Regions from separate parts of the Kocuria sp. CPCC 204721 genome, predicted to be linked through region 1. Evidence: riboswitches for the same ligand, from Rfam matches in the RefSeq annotation. Region 1 holds a riboswitch; each other region holds the start of a gene.

Region 1 (3,705 bases):
CCATCACTCACTCACCTCCCGCACCGTGGTGACGGCGCGCAGACTCTCGACGGCGCGGTCCACGGACTCGTCCGAACCGGTCAGGGACAGCGTGAGCGTTCCGAAGGACTGTGACTGCAGGATGGAGATCCCCCCGAAGGCGATGTTAAAGCTGACACCGTTACGGGCGGCGTCCGAGAGCACGTCCCCGATCCGGTTCTGGTCGGTGACGTCCACCAGCACGAGCCGCCCGGGGTGTTCCCGGCGCAGCTTCTCGATCTCGTCCGCGCGCGGCACGGTGCGCATGACCGAGGAGACGAACTTGCGCGTGGTCTGCGCCCGCGGGTGGGCGAAGACCTCCGCGGTGGTCCCGGTCTCCACCACACGACCGCTGTCCATCACGGCCACGCGGTCCGCGGTGGCCCGCACCACGTCCATCTCGTGGGTGATCAACACGATGGTGATCCCCAGCTCACGGTTGACGCGCTTGAGCAGACCCAGGACCTCCTGGGTGGTCTCCGGGTCCAACGCCGAGGTGGACTCGTCCGCGAGCAGCAGTTCGGGATTGCTCGCGAGCGCGCGGGCGATCCCCACGCGCTGCTTCTGACCACCCGAGAGCTGCTCGGGGTAGTTCCCGGCGCGCTCGGTCAAGCCCACGAACTCCAACAGTTCCGCGACCCGCGCCTTGCGTTCCTCGGGCTTCCACCCGGCACGCTTGAGCGGGTAATCGATGTTGCCCGCCACTGTGCGTGACGTGAACAGGTTGAACTGCTGGAAGATCATCCCGATCTTGCGGCGGATGGGCGCCAGCTGGGATTCGCTGCGCCCGTCCACACGGTTACCGGCGACCTCGAGCGTCCCGGACGAGATGGGTTCCAGGCCGTTGATCAGCCGCACGAGGGTGGATTTGCCCGCCCCCGAGTAGCCGATCACCGCGAAGATCTCACCGCGGCGGATGTCCAGGTCCACGGAGTCCACCGCGGTCACGGTGCGCGGGCGGCGTTTGGACCCCGTGACGAAGACCTTGCTCACGTCCCGGAAACTGACCAGGGTGTCCGCCGTGGCGGACGGGCTCACTTGGTCTGCTCCTTGAGGTCCTGCGAGTAGCGGGCCAGCAAGTCCTTGAGCTCCTGCTGATCCACCTTGGTGGGCACCGCGGTGCCCTTGGTCTCGGTCTTCTCCGCGTCCTGGACCTTGTCGTCGTAGTAGAAGCTCGCGACCTTCTTCAGGGTCTCGTTGTCCGCGTTCGCCTCGGTCGCGGCGAAGAGGTTGTCGTACACCTTGGCGCTGTCCGCGGTGGGATCGTCCTGAGCCAGCGCGGACTTGGGATCGATGTTCGCGCGGTCCAGGAAGTCGTTGTTGACCACGGAGGCGGCCACGGAGTCCATGGACAGCACGGTCTGCTCGGCGGAGACCGGGCGGACCGTGACCTTGGACTTGGCGGTGTCGATGTCCTGCTCGGTGGGGGCGATCGTGTCCTTGGTGAACTCCACGAGACCCTGCTGGTGCAAGAGGTTCAGGGCGCGGGACAGGTTGATCGAGTCGTTCGGCACGGCGATCTCGTCACCCTGCTTGAAGTCACCCACGGATTTCACGCTCTTGGAGTACAGCCCCAGCGGGAAGATGGACGTGGAGCCCACGGGAGTGATGGTGTCCCCGGCGTTGTTGTTGTAATCGGCGAGGTACGCGATGTGCTGGAACCAGTTCATGTCGATGTCACCGCTCTTCAGAGCGGGGTTCGGCTGGCTGTAGTCACTGAAGTCCACGTACTCGACCGTGATGTCGTTGTCCGCGGCGACCTGCTTCAACGCTTCCTGCACAGGGGTCGAGCCCACGATCCCGACGGTGATCTTGCCGTCCGCGGCCGGGTCCGAGTTTTCGGAGCCGCCGCCGCACGCGGTGAGGGTGAGGCCCAGGGTGGTGGCCAACACGACGGGAATCAAACGCTTGGTTCGCATGATCATGCCTTTCCAGGGGTCTGTGACGGGGACTCGCGGGGCGAACAGTCCCCCCTGGATGAGGGCACAGGGACGGGTACGTGCTGATTTCCGGGGAACCGCACTTGCCGTGATCTGTTGCAACCGCGACCGGATGGTCATCTGGGGCACCCCGCTACGGGAGAGGGTTGCCGTCCGGCCAGCCAGAGCTACGCGCCGGATCTCGTCATCCACCCGGAATTCTAGCATGGCCCTGCCATGGGCCGACGACCGCCGGAAGGGCCCTATGCCATCCCGGCGATACGTTCGTCCGCGCGGGCCCGGGCCCACTCCTCCGCCCCCAGGACGTCCTCAAGGGTGGGCCGCGTGACGCCGTCGTGATCCTCCAGCACACGCTCGACCATGTCCACGATCTGCGTGAAGCCGAGCGCCCCGCGGTGGAACGCGTGCACGGCCTGCTCGTTGGCGGCGTTGAACACCGCGGGCCACGTCCCGCCGCGCGAACCCGCGTGCTTCATGAGCTCCACGGCGGGGAACACCTGCGAATCGAGCGGTTCGAACGTCCACTGTGCGGCCCGGGTCCAGTCGCACCCCGCGGCGGCACCGGTCACGCGGTGGGGCCAGCCGATTCCGAGCGCGATGGGCAGGCGCATGTCCGGCGGGGACGCCTGCGCCAGGGTGGATCCGTCCACGAACTCCACCATGGAGTGCACGACCGATTGCGGATGCACCGTGACGTCGATCCGGTCCAGGGGGACGTCGAACAGTAGGCTCGCCTCGAGCACCTCCAGTGCCTTGTTGACCATGGTCGCGGAGTTCGTGGTGACCATGACCCCCATGTCCCACGTGGGGTGCTGCAGGGCCTGTTCGGGTGTCACGCGCGTGAGCTGCTCGCGCGTCATGCCGCGGAACGGTCCGCCGGACGCCGTGAGCACGAGCCGGCGCACCTCGGAGGCCGTCCCGGAGCGCAGGGCCTGGGCGATCGCCGAGTGTTCGGAGTCCACGGGGATCAGCGCGTCCTCGAGGCCCGTGTCCGCCGCGGCGCGCAACACGAGCGGACCGCCCGCGATCAGGGACTCCTTGTTCGCGAGCGCCACCCGCCGACCCGCTCCCAGCGCCGCCAGGGTGGGTGCGAGCCCGATGCTCCCGGTGATCCCGTTCAGCACGAGGTCCGAACCCTCCCACTGCGCGATCCGGGTTGCAGCGTCCGGCCCGTACAGGACCTCGGGCGCCGCCGACGACGCCGCGCGTGACCGGTCCGCGATCAGCTCACGCAACCGGGCGGCGTCGTCCGCCGTACCGCTCGTGCCCACCGCACGGACGCCGAACGTCACGGCCTGCTGAGCGAGCAGCTCGAGGTGACCCGCGCCCGCGGCGAGCGCCACGACCTCGAAGGGCTCGTGGGTGGCATCCGAGACGGGCCGGCGCAGCCCCGCGGCCTCGGACACGACGTCGAGCGCCTGCGTCCCGATGGATCCCGTGGACCCCAGGATCACGAGGCGCCGGGGGGCCTGCCGGGTGGCGGAGTCGAGATCGGGGGTCATGCCGGTGGAGGAAGTCATGACCCCAGTATCGCGTGAGCGCCGGACCCCGCACGCACGACACCGAGCACACGACTCCGGACGCACGACACGGGAGATACGACAAGGGCGCCACCCGGAGGTGACGCCTTTGTGTGGAAGTCCCGTTCAGGACCCGCGGGTGATTCAGCGACGGCGGCCGACGACGGCGCCGTAGATGAGCAGCACGATGATCGCGCCGATCACGGACGTGATGATCGTGCCGATGC
Region 2 (3,705 bases), on a different contig from region 1:
CGGTCGAGGTCGATGGCCAGGGCGTCGACGTTCGTGTGGGCCAGGGCGAGCTGGGCGTCCTCGCCAGCATCGCCGTAGCCCACGGTCACGAGGATCGCGGGGCGCTGTTGCTCGTTCGAAAGTTGGGTGTAGGCGCTCTCGAGGGCGGCCACGAGTTCGGTGCGTTCCACGCTCCACCCGTCCGCGGCGAGGGCCGGCTCGTCGAGTTGCACCCATTCGACGCCGGCCTCAGCCAGGGCTCGCAGGATCGCGGCGTATTCGGCCACGACGTCGTCGAGGCGCTGCAGGGGGTGACTTGCGACGGCATCGGTGGTCTCGGGGCGTGAGAGCAAGAGCAGGCTCACGGGGCCCACGAGGACCGGGCGGGTGGTGATCCCGGTGGTCCCGAGGGTCGTCCGGTAGCGGGACACGAGGCTCTCGGGGTTCGCACGCAACGGGGTGTCCGGGCCGATCTCGGGTACGTAGTAGTGGTAGTTGGTGTCGAACCACTTGGTCATCTCGAGCGGCTCCAACCGATCGGTGCCGCGGGACAACGCCGTGATCAGCTCGATCCCGCGGGGCGTGTCCGGGGCGGCGGGCTCGTAGCCGTCCGCGATAAACCGCGCGGGAACCGCGCCCAGCGCCAGGGACGTGTCCAGGACGTGGTCCACCGCGAACCCCTCGGACGGCACCGCGTGATCCGTGGTGAGGCCGAGTTCGGACAATCGCGTGGCGGTGCGCTCACGCAACCGGGCGAGGGTGTCCAGCACGGTGGTGGCGGGGTGCTGTTGCGGGTCCTTCCAGTAGGACTCGAGTGCGCGCTTGAGCTCGCGGTCGGGGCCGATGCGGGGGTAGCCCAGGATCGTGGCGGCGGGGAACGGGACGGGCTGGGTGCTCATGGGAACTCCTCGGAGCTGGTGTGGGGTATGGCGGTTAGGGGTGTGATGAACCGCGGCAACGGGTGTGCTCCGGCGCGGCGGGGTAAGGGGAACGTCACCGTGGGTGGTGCCGCTACGAACGGTTTTCGGCCTGCCCGGATGTGGCGGTCGAAGCCAACACGAGCGGTTCACGGGTCGGTCGGGGCTGGTGCGGCGGTCAGGCCGCGGGGCTGCGGCCTCGGTATTCACGAGCGGCATCCCGGACCCGCAGGTGCTCCAGGATGGTCAGCGCCGCCTCGGGGCGGTTGAACGTGTAGAGGTGGAAACCGGCGCAGCCCAGATCCATGAGATCGTCGATCAGGGACAGGGTGGCCGCGACCCCGCGGTGGCGCAGTTCTTCGGGAGTGTCGGCGCGCAGGAACCGGGTGAGGCGTTCCGGGACCCGGACCCCGGTGATCTCGGTCATGCGCTGCAACCGTTGCGGGTTGCTCAGCGGCATGAGCCCGGCGACCACGGGGATGTGGATGCCCTCCGAGCGCGCGCGTTCCAGGAACGTGGCGTAGTCCTCGGGTTCGTAGAGCACCTGCGTGATCGCGTAGTCCGCGCCGGCCTCCTGCTTGTCCCACAGGGACGCGAGATCCGCCTCGAAGTCGCGGCCTCGCGCGGGGGACGGGTAACACGCCACCGACACGGACAGCGGCCGCTGACCCGGGCGGAACCCGGTGCCGAAGCGACGTCGTTCGACGTCCCGGATCAGCTCCACCAGTTGGGAGGCCCGGCCCAGGCCACCCGCGGGGGTCCGCCATTCCCCGGTACCCAGGGGCGGGTCGCCGCGCAGCGCGAGGAGGTCGCGAACGCCGTCGTCCAGCAACTGGTCCACGGCGCGCTCGAGACCCGCGCGGTCCGTGCCACCGCACGTGAAGTGCGCCATGACCGGGGTCTTGGTCGCGCGGCGCAGGTGGCGCAGCGCCTCGCGGGAGACACCGTGATGGCCGGCGTGACCGTGGGTGACGGAGAAGAAATCCGGCCCGGCCTGGGCCATGGCGTCGATGTTGCGCCACACAGTGTCCGGGTCCGCGGTGGGCCGCGGCGGGAACACTTCGAACGAGACGAGCGTGGAGCGGCGCGGGCGCCGGACCAGCCAGGACGTCCCCGTGGGCGGGCCAGTCACGGGCGCGGGTTCTGACGCTGCGAGGGGTGCGGGCATATAAAAAATCCTCCGGCGTTAGGACGCCGGAGGATGAGCTCCGAGCGCCGTACTTGCCGACCACGCGGTTGCGCGGCGGCCGGATCCTCATCTGGGGCACCCCACTACAGCTGGAGGGTTGCCGCCCGGTTAGCCAGAGCTTCGCACCGGGACTCATGATCCTTTGTTACGAGCGAGCGTAGCACAGCCTCGTGACGAGGCCCACGAACGATGACGGAACCGCCGGCCTCCCGCCGCGCTCGTCTTCCCAAGCGGGCTGAATGGACCGCACGGGGGCACCTGGGCCCTGCCGTGGTCATCCTGCCCCACGACGTGCAGGACATGAAGATGCCCGAGTTGGGACCCGAGAACTGGGTCTCGCGCTCGATAGCCGCGGCGCCGGCCGCGGGCGGGTCCGCGTCCTCTCAGGCACCCGCTCCGACGACGACGCCGTCCCCCTTGCGCAGCGCGACCGCCAACCCCGGTCGTCACGAACCCTGAGTTCGGGCCGCCGTGCATCCGGCGGCTCGCCGGTGCACCCGCGTGACGAAAGCGCGGCGAAAAGCAGGGACGCCCACCCGGTCAACCGACCGGGTGGGCGTGCCTTGGCGTGTCATCAGCAACTCAGCATGGGTGCCAGACCTTTCCTCCCGGTTCGTAGCACCGGGGGCCGGTGTAACCGGGATAACCGCCATCACTCTCGGGAGCCGGGGGCACGTGGGGTGCCGCCGGCAGCTGCGGGGCAGCAGGTACCCGGGGCGCGGCCGGTAGCTGAGGTGCCGCGGGCTGCGCGGGGGCGGGGTTGTAGTTGTAGTTCGGTTGCGGAGCGGGATTGGGTTGGGGTGCCGGATCGCCCACGGCGACCTCGTCCTCCACGACCGCGGGAGGCGCCTCGAGCGTCGGCGTGGGAGTGGGCGTGGAGGACGAGGTGGGACTCGGCGTCGCGCTCGGGCTCGCGGTGCTCGGAGTTGTGGTGCCGGGGGATGCGGATTCCCCCGGCGGCGCGCAGTCCTGCTTCGGGTCGAAGAAACCGACCTGCATGGCCTGGGCCACGTTGTACGCGCTGTCCATCTCTCGCCGGTACGTGCTGTTGGCGCCCACGGTCATGGGCGTTGCCAGGCCCGCCTTGACGAGTGCCTGGTTGACGTTCAACCCGTCGTCGTCGCGGGTCACTCGGGCGAGGGTGCGGCCGTAGCGGTCCGTGCGTTCCACGTCGTAGTCCAGGTGGATCGTGGATCCCTTGGGCAGTAGGTCCTCAAGCTTGGCCGTGGCCTCGTCCGCGAGGCACTCGCCGGGCTGACCGTCCCGCGCGACCTCCGGGGTATTGATGTTCAGCAGCCGCACCCGTGTGGACTTTCCCGCGATCGTGGCGTCCAGGGTGTCCCCGTCCACCACGCGTTCCACTGTGGCCACTGAGTCGTCCGGGGTGGTGCGCAGTGCGGCATGGTGTAGACAAGACGCATGGCCACCATCGATGAGCTTCCCGGTGAGATTGTCGCGGACCTGCGCGTGAGCGATGCCCGTCCCCTGAGCGGCGGGGACACCGCCCGCGCCTACTGGCTCGAGACCCCGGACGGGCCCCTGTTCGCCAAGACCATGCCGGGTGCCCCGGCGGGTGTGTTGGCGTTGGAGGCGGCGGGACTCGAGGCGCTGCGCGCCGTC
Region 3 (3,705 bases), on a different contig from region 1:
TGGACGGCGTACGGATCGAGCGCATCCCGTCCCTGCCGCTCGCGGGCTATCCCGAGGTCCGCGTGGCGAGCTGCACCGTGAGTCGCATGCAGCGCATCCTGGCCCGCTTCGCCCCGGACGTGGTGCACGTGGCGTCCCCGTTCGTGCTCGGGTGGCAGGCCATCCAGGCCGCCAAGGGTTTGGGTCTGCCGTGCGTGGCCGTGTACCAGACGGACGTGCCCGGTTACGCCGCACGCTACGGTGCATCCGTGCTGGAGACCGCCATGTGGTCCCACGTGCGTGCGATGCACAACAGTGCGACCCTCACGCTCGCTCCCTCCACGGCGTCGATCAGCCAACTCCACGAGCATGGCGTCCAGCGGGTGCACATGTGGCGCCGCGGAGTGGACACGAGCCGGTTCCGTCCCGCGCTGCGCGATCACGCGTGGCGCGAGCGCGTGGGCGGCGGCAAGCGACTCGTGGGATACGTGGGGCGGTTGGCCCCCGAGAAGCAGGTCGCGGACCTCGCCGCGATCGACGCCCTGCCGGACACCCGGCTCGTGATCATCGGTTCCGGCCCCGGGAAGGAGTCGCTGCGCTCGGTATTGCCCAACGCGCACTTCGAGGGCTTCCTCACGGGCACCGAACTCGCCACGGCCATGGCGTCGCTGGACGTGTTCGTGCACCCCGGTGAGCACGAGACGTTCTGCCAGACCATCCAGGAAGCCATGGCCTCCGGGGTCCCAGTGGTGGCCGTGGGCCGCGGCGGCCCCCTGGACCTCGTGGACTCTTCGCGTAACGGGTGGCTCTACGCCCCGGGTGACCTGGCCGGGTTGCGCGAGCGCGTCCGGGACCTCGCGGGCGACGACGCCAAACGCCTCGCCTTCGCGCGCACCGCCCACCAGTGCGTGCAGGAGCGCACGTGGGGTGCCGTGTGCGAGCAGTTGCTGGGCCACTACGAGCGCGCTCGCACGGTCACCTCCCGGATGCGCGGTACGCGCGGGGCCGGCCTGCGCACCCCGTGAGAAACGCCGCCGGGTGCCAGATGTTACTCAACAGAAGCTTGATTAAGTTTTGATGACATTCTCGGTCCGCGCCTGGCTGGTCCCCCGAATCCACGGATAGGCTCGAATCAGCTTCACGAGATGCGCCCGCGCAACGACAAGGACGTCACCGCGCGCCCAGAGCTCCAACTCGGCGTACGCCAACCCTCGGTTCAGGGGTGGATTGGATGACGAAGCGGCCGGGGCCACACGTGTGGTTCCGGCAAGCGACCGGAAAAATCAGAGGCCCGACATCATGAACACGACAACCCAGAAATCCCACCCCGACACCCGCGAACAGTGGGTGGACGTCACCGTTCAGGCGGACCCCGCCCGGCACGTGGTGTCCATCACGGGATCGGACGGTCACGAGCACGAGTACTTCGCGGACGACGCCCGTGAGGTCGCACTCGCCGCACAGCACACACGGGGGCGCGGCCAGTGGTGCGCCAAGTACAGCAGACTCCTGGTCCCCGGGGCGTCCCGGGTGACCGGCGGGGTGTCCTTCTACAAGCTGGAGCCCTTGCCCGCGTAGTCCTCGCGAGCACGGTCCCCGCGACCGCGAACTCCACGGTCGGGTGTGGCCCGGGTCCGGACGGACCCGGGCCACACCCATGTTCTCAGCCTGCTCGGTTCTTGGCGGCCGTGCTCACCGGGCGGTCGCGTCCCGGTCCTGGGCGATCAGCTCGGCGGCGCGTTCACCGATCATGAAGACCGTGATCTTCGGGTTCACCGTCACGAGCTCGGATATCACCGAGGCGTCTGCCACGCGCAATCCGCTCACGCCCTTGACGATCGCATCCAGCAGGAACGCCGTGCGCCCGGTGATGAGCACGTACAGCATGAGCCCGATCGCCAGGATGATGTTCAGCTCGGAAAGCCGCCGGGTGCCCTTGTCCACCCCAAAGATGGTCCCGAGCAGCGCCGCGGTGTCCACGGCGTCGCCGGCGGCACCGTGGATCCGGCACCCGATCAGGGGGTAGAGAGCGGAGCGGATGCTCAGCGGCATGCCGAAGCGGTAGGCGAAGTAGCCGAATGCCATGCCCATCAGGGCGTACATGGCCCACCCCGTGAACAGGTTGAACTGGGGTTTCGCGTGGTCCGGGCCCATCTTGATCGTGCCGTGCCTGCTGTCCGCGACCAGGATCACGAACACGATCACGAGAGCGGCCGTGAGGATGTAGAACCACCCCAGCCGGGAGGCGACCCACGCGACCACGCCGCCGATCACGGCGTCGGCGTGCTCGGGTGCCTCCGTGGCCCAGGCGGACGGCGAGACAAGCAGGGTTGCCGCGGCAACGAAGACCCGCCAGTTGACGGGCAACCGGGGTGGCGCAGAGCGAGGGGCCCGGACGGGGCGGGCGGATCCGCGACGGGCGACGAGCCCGGGCGTGGGTGACGGATGGACGAGGAATCGTGTGTGGTCACGTCGGGGATGCGGGTCGGACGTCGGACGACCCGGGGTTGAGGCGCCTTACTACCAGCCGTTAGTCATGGCACGCCACCTCACTGTAGGGGAGGGCCGCGCAGCAGCCGAATGCAGCCGCGCGGCCCCACGAGCACACCCCCCGTTCGCCCGGGGCGGCACTGTCAGCCCAGCAGCTTGGCCACGAGGGCGCTCGCGAACTCCTCGGAGACGTCCCCGTAGTTCAGGGAGAAGTCCTCGTCCACGAGCGTGGGCAGCAGCCCCGAGCACAGCACCGTGGCGCGCGCGTACAGCCCCGGCAGGGCGGCACCGATGGGCACGGAGAGCAACCGCAGCTCGGGATCGTAGCTGACCAACGCCGTGCCGGTGTCCCGCGCCGCGAGGTGCTTGCCGAGCCCCGAGGACACGGGACGGGCGTGACCCGAGACCACGTCCTCCGCGGTGCGGTAGGCGTAGCGCGTCTTGTGGTGGTGGTTGATCCGGTACAGCCCCGCCTGGTTGCGGTCGTCCGTGGCCTCCCACGTGGCGTCCGCGGGCACGAAGCGTTCCGCAACCCCGTTGTACTGCATCTCCTTCAGGGGCAGCCCGGCGACGACCGAGGACAACGGGGGCAGGGTGTCGAGCATGACGGGCCCGGCGTCGTAGACCACGTCGCACAGCCCCTCGGGCAGCAGCTTGCTCAGCGCGTCGAGGTCCACATCCTGGAGCATGGTGGTCGCGTGGTCCTCCGGGGACAGCACCACGACCTCACCACCCTGGGCCCCGACCGCCTGCGTCACGGCGTCCTCTTGGTCGGTCTTCCACCCGCCCGTGAGCAGGATGGAGCCGTCCACGAGCTGGGTCAGGGCCGGGGAGCACACCTGCCAGCGGCGCACCGTCCAGTTCTCGTCCCGGATCACCTCCAGGAAACCGAGGGCCTGCAGGTGACCCACGAACCATTCCTCGAAGCGCTCGGAGTCCTCGAGCTGGCGCGCCACGATGGACAGGCTCGACCGCTTGCCGCCACCCAAGAACGTGAGGATGTCCTTGAACGGCGCCCAGGACCCCGGGTACTCGCCCTCGTCCGGACCGATGAACTGCAGTGCCTCGACCGAACCCGTCTGACCCACCGCCGAGAGCTTGGTGAGCCGGCCGGGGTAGCGCTTGGTGAGCCCGCAGAACTTGCAGCGCCCGAACACCCACGGCGCCTTGGCCTTGGGATCCATGGGGGGCAGGATCACTTTGTGCTTGCCCGTGACCATGCAGGACACGTCGGGG
Region 4 (3,705 bases), on a different contig from region 1:
CCGCCGTCGAGCACGAAACCGAGCACCGACCCGGCACCGTTGGGCGCGTACTTCAGGGCGCGGTCGTGCCAGCGCGAGGACTCGAGACCGGCGTAGGACACCGAGCGCACCTCGGGGCGGGCCTCGAGCCACTCGGCGACCTTCTGCGCGTTGGCCACGTGACGTTCCATGCGCAACGACAGCGTCTCGATGCCCTGCTCGATCAAGAACGCGTTGAACGGAGAGATCGAGGTCCCCAGATCACGCAGCAACTGCACGCGCGCTTTGAGGATGTACGAGAGGTTGACGCCGAAGGCCCCGTCCGCACCGAGATCGCGGGCGTAGACGAGCCCGTTGTACGTCTCGTCCGGTTGGTTGAAACCGGGGAAGCGCTCGGGGTCCCGCGAGTAGTCGAACGCTCCGGTGTCCACGATGAACCCGCCGATCGCCGTGCCGTGGCCGCCCAGGAACTTGGTGGCCGAGTGCAGCACGATGTCCGCGCCCCACTCGATGGGCCGCACCAAGTAGGGCGTGGCGATCGTGTTGTCCACGATGAGCGGGACACCCGCCTCGTGGGCGATCCCGGCGATCGTCTCGATGTCGAGCACGTCGTTGCGGGGGTTCGGGATGGATTCACCGAAGAACGCCACGGTGTTCTCGCGCACCGCGTCCCGCCACTGCGCGGGATTGTCCGGGTCCGAGACGAACGTGGTCTCCACGCCCATGCGCGGCAGCGTGTGCTTGAGCAGGTTGTACGACCCGCCGTACAGGGACGGGCTGGCCACCACGTGGGTTCCGGCGCCGCCCAGGTTGAGGATCGCGAGCGTGGCCGCGGCCTGTCCGGAGGAGACCATCAGGGCCCCCACGCCGCCCTCGAGGGACGCGACCCGGTTCTCCACGACCTCCGTGGTGGGGTTGGTCAGGCGCGAGTAGATGGGGCCCATCTCCTCGAGCGCGAACCGGGCCGCCGCCGTGCGGGCGTCCGGGAACACGAAGGACGTGGTCTGGTGGATCGGCAGGGCGCGCGACCCGGTCACAGGGTCGGGGTTCTGGCCCGCGTGGATCTGTCGGGTTTCGAACGACCAGCCCTGGGGATTGTCGGGGGTGGGAGCGGTGCTCATGGCCGTACTCCTTCTCGGAGGGATCAGGGGTCCGGTGGCGATCCGCACGGTGCCCGTGCTGTGACCGGGCACCAACGACCCGCGCTTGCCGCATGACGTCGGTCGACGCCACGGCCAGGTCCTCACCCAGGGCACCCCACCGCGGAAGGGAGGGTTGCCGGTCAGCTAGCTGGGGCTTCGCGCTGACTCTCGTGACCTATTACCTCATTGTCCGAACCCGGCGGGGCGGGAGTCAAGCCGGGGACGCTGCGAGCGGGCTCGGGGTCAGTGGCCGCTCGTTCCTGCTGTTCCATCTCCCGGGTGTGCAGTTCCCGGTCCTTCATCTCACGTGGATGGACGTAGAACAGACCCGTGAGCACCGCGATCACGAACACCGCGAGCATCACGAAGAACAACGGCCGCACGCCGGTCAGGTAGATGACGGGGATGGCCAGCACCGTGACCAACCCGCCCCCGAAGAACGGTTCGAACACCAGCTGCTTGTAACCGAACGCCTCGAACACCGGGTCTTGGCCTCCGGGCCCACCACGCGCATGAGGATCAGCCCGGTGGCGGTCACACCCATGGACTGGCGGAAGTCACCGATACCGCGCCCGAATTAGTAGCGACCGATGATGTGGGGTGCCAACCACAGGAAAATGGCCACGTTGAACGCGATGCCGACCACCGCCAGGATGGTGAACGCCGCCAGCCACGGCCGCGATGGACATGTGCAGGGAGAACGGTTCCACGGAGGACGGGCGGCTGGTCATGGTGCCGGCGGGGTAGTACTCGTCGCTGCGGAACAGGCCGTTCTCGCCCCACGGCCCGTCGAAGCGGCCCAGCACCTGCGGGCCCAGGAGCAGGAGGATCGCGCCGCCGATGATGGAGCTCGGCAGGAACAGGCTCTGGACCCAACCCACCTTGACGTGCACGAACTTCCCCAGGAGCAGGGCGACTCGGAGGATCAGGAGTGTGAAACCGACGGCATTTGCGGACACGGGAACCACCTCGTAGTGATCGGGATCGATATCGGTCTCAGGTCACATAGCGAGGGCCCGGTCGGAGACTCCCCGGCTGATGCTGCGGACTCCAGCCTCTGAGACGCGCGTCTCGTTGACCTGGACCAACACAGTCCCCGCCCGGATCAGCCGTCCCGATGTCAGGTCTCGGGAGGTGCGGAGAGCCGGCCCTGCCCACCGGACCGGGCGGCGCAGGTCACACACTCGCCGGGCTCGCGCTCGATTTGGTGGCCCGTGTGGCCGGTGCCACCATGGCGTCATGAACTTGGATCACGTTTCCTTCGCGGCTCAGCCCGACGGCCTCGAGGCCACCACCGAACGCATCGCGAACCGGTTGGGGATCGAACCGGTCAAGGGCGGTGTGCACCCCCGTTTCGGCACCCGGAACATGATCCTGCCGCTCACCGACCACCAGTACGTGGAGGTCGTCACGGTGCTCGAGCACCCCGCCGCGGAGAAGGCGCCGTTCGGTCAGGCCGTCCGTGCCCGTTCCGACGCCGGCGGCGGCTGGCTCGGCTGGGTCGTGGAGGTCCCCGACCTCGCGCCCTTCGAGGCCAAGCTGGGCCGCCCCTCCGTGCCCGGTGGCCGGTTGTTCCCCGACGGTCGGCAGCTCGAATGGCATCAGATCGGCGTGAAGGGTTTGATCTCCGACCCGCAGTTGCCGTTCATGGTGCACTTCGATTCCGAGGACGAGATGCACCCGTCCCAGGCGCGGATCACGGACGTCCGGTTGAGCGGGATGGAGATCGCCGGCTCCCCCGACCGCGTCACGGAGTGGCTCGGCGGTCCCGTGGAGGACGTCCTGGGCTCGCTGGACGTCACCTGGTGCGCCCCCAACGGCACCCCCGGGGTCATGGCCGTCTCGTTCGACACCCCGGACGGCACCGTCACCATTTGATCTGGTTCCCTTCGGTGCGGCCGACGACGCCGCTCCACCGGTCTCCGGCATCAGCCCGCGAGCAGTTGCGGGGCCAGGAAGCCCACGGTGTCCAGGAGGGCGTGGGCGATCAGCAGCGGCATGAGTCGACCGCCGCGGCGGTAGAGCCACACGAACACGAGTCCCATGACCAGGTTCCCGAGCGTGGGTCCGAACCCCTGGTACAGGTGATAGCTGGCCCGCACCACCGCGGAGGCCACCGCCACGAGCCACCACGACCATCCGAGGGATCGCAAGCGCTCGCACAGGAACGCCACCACGATCATCTCTTCCACGATCGAGTGGCGCAGCGCGGAGAGCACGAGCAAAGAAACCGCCCACCAGGTCTGCTCCATGGTGGATGTGGTGATCTGCGCGGTGATCTCCAGGGACCGGCCCACCTGATAGAGCACCAGGGTGCCGCCGCCCATCACCGCGAACAGGCCCATTCCCCACAGCGTGTCCCACACGGGTCTGCGCCCATCCACCCCGATCCTGCACAGCACGCCGGGGATCCCCCGCGCCACCCCGGCCATGAGGTACAGGGCCAGCAGCACGGGGACGAGCGCGAAGCCGATGCCCGTGAGCTGACGCAACGCGTCGATCAGGGGGACGCTGCTCAGGGGCCGGTTGAGCGTCGTCGTGGTGTCGGCCAGCGAGGACCGCATGAGCACCTCGGCCAGATCCA

Evidence for each region. A riboswitch is a leader RNA that binds a small molecule or an ion and turns the genes downstream of it on or off. The one in region 1 is predicted to bind S-adenosylmethionine.
Region 2: another riboswitch for S-adenosylmethionine. It lies ahead of RF637_RS09265 (methylenetetrahydrofolate reductase); the one in region 1 lies ahead of RF637_RS09655 (MetQ/NlpA family ABC transporter substrate-binding protein).
Region 3: another riboswitch for S-adenosylmethionine. It lies ahead of RF637_RS06695 (hypothetical protein); the one in region 1 lies ahead of RF637_RS09655 (MetQ/NlpA family ABC transporter substrate-binding protein).
Region 4: another riboswitch for S-adenosylmethionine. It lies ahead of RF637_RS11645 (bifunctional o-acetylhomoserine/o-acetylserine sulfhydrylase); the one in region 1 lies ahead of RF637_RS09655 (MetQ/NlpA family ABC transporter substrate-binding protein).

The regions. Positions count from the first base shown of each region.
Region 1 covers NZ_JAVKPO010000009.1:74,465-78,169, forward strand. The annotation lists gene RF637_RS09645 (methionine ABC transporter permease) at 1-4, opposite strand, end outside; gene RF637_RS09650 (methionine ABC transporter ATP-binding protein) at 4-1,056, opposite strand; gene RF637_RS09655 (MetQ/NlpA family ABC transporter substrate-binding protein) at 1,053-1,937, opposite strand; SAM riboswitch class IV at 2,033-2,147, opposite strand; gene dxr (1-deoxy-D-xylulose-5-phosphate reductoisomerase) at 2,201-3,460, opposite strand; gene RF637_RS09665 (GlsB/YeaQ/YmgE family stress response membrane protein) at 3,623-3,705, opposite strand, start outside.
Region 2 covers NZ_JAVKPO010000008.1:89,522-93,226, reverse strand. The annotation lists gene metE (5-methyltetrahydropteroyltriglutamate--homocysteine S-methyltransferase) at 1-878, opposite strand, end outside; gene RF637_RS09265 (methylenetetrahydrofolate reductase) at 1,075-2,064, opposite strand; SAM riboswitch class IV at 2,109-2,225, opposite strand; gene RF637_RS09260 (hypothetical protein) at 2,275-2,544, shown strand; gene RF637_RS09255 (thermonuclease family protein) at 2,668-3,456, opposite strand; gene RF637_RS09250 (fructosamine kinase family protein) at 3,505-3,705, shown strand, end outside.
Region 3 covers NZ_JAVKPO010000005.1:67,463-71,167, reverse strand. The annotation lists gene RF637_RS06700 (glycosyltransferase family 4 protein) at 1-1,004, shown strand, start outside; SAM riboswitch class IV at 1,116-1,258, shown strand; gene RF637_RS06695 (hypothetical protein) at 1,279-1,557, shown strand; gene RF637_RS06690 (BCCT family transporter) at 1,672-2,346, opposite strand; gene RF637_RS06685 (hypothetical protein) at 2,613-3,705, opposite strand, start outside.
Region 4 covers NZ_JAVKPO010000015.1:29,180-32,884, reverse strand. The annotation lists gene RF637_RS11645 (bifunctional o-acetylhomoserine/o-acetylserine sulfhydrylase) at 1-1,100, opposite strand, end outside; SAM riboswitch class IV at 1,177-1,297, opposite strand; gene RF637_RS11640 (hypothetical protein) at 1,262-1,603, opposite strand; gene RF637_RS11635 (hypothetical protein) at 1,679-2,080, opposite strand; gene RF637_RS11630 (VOC family protein) at 2,361-2,999, shown strand; gene RF637_RS11625 (CPBP family intramembrane glutamic endopeptidase) at 3,050-3,705, opposite strand, start outside.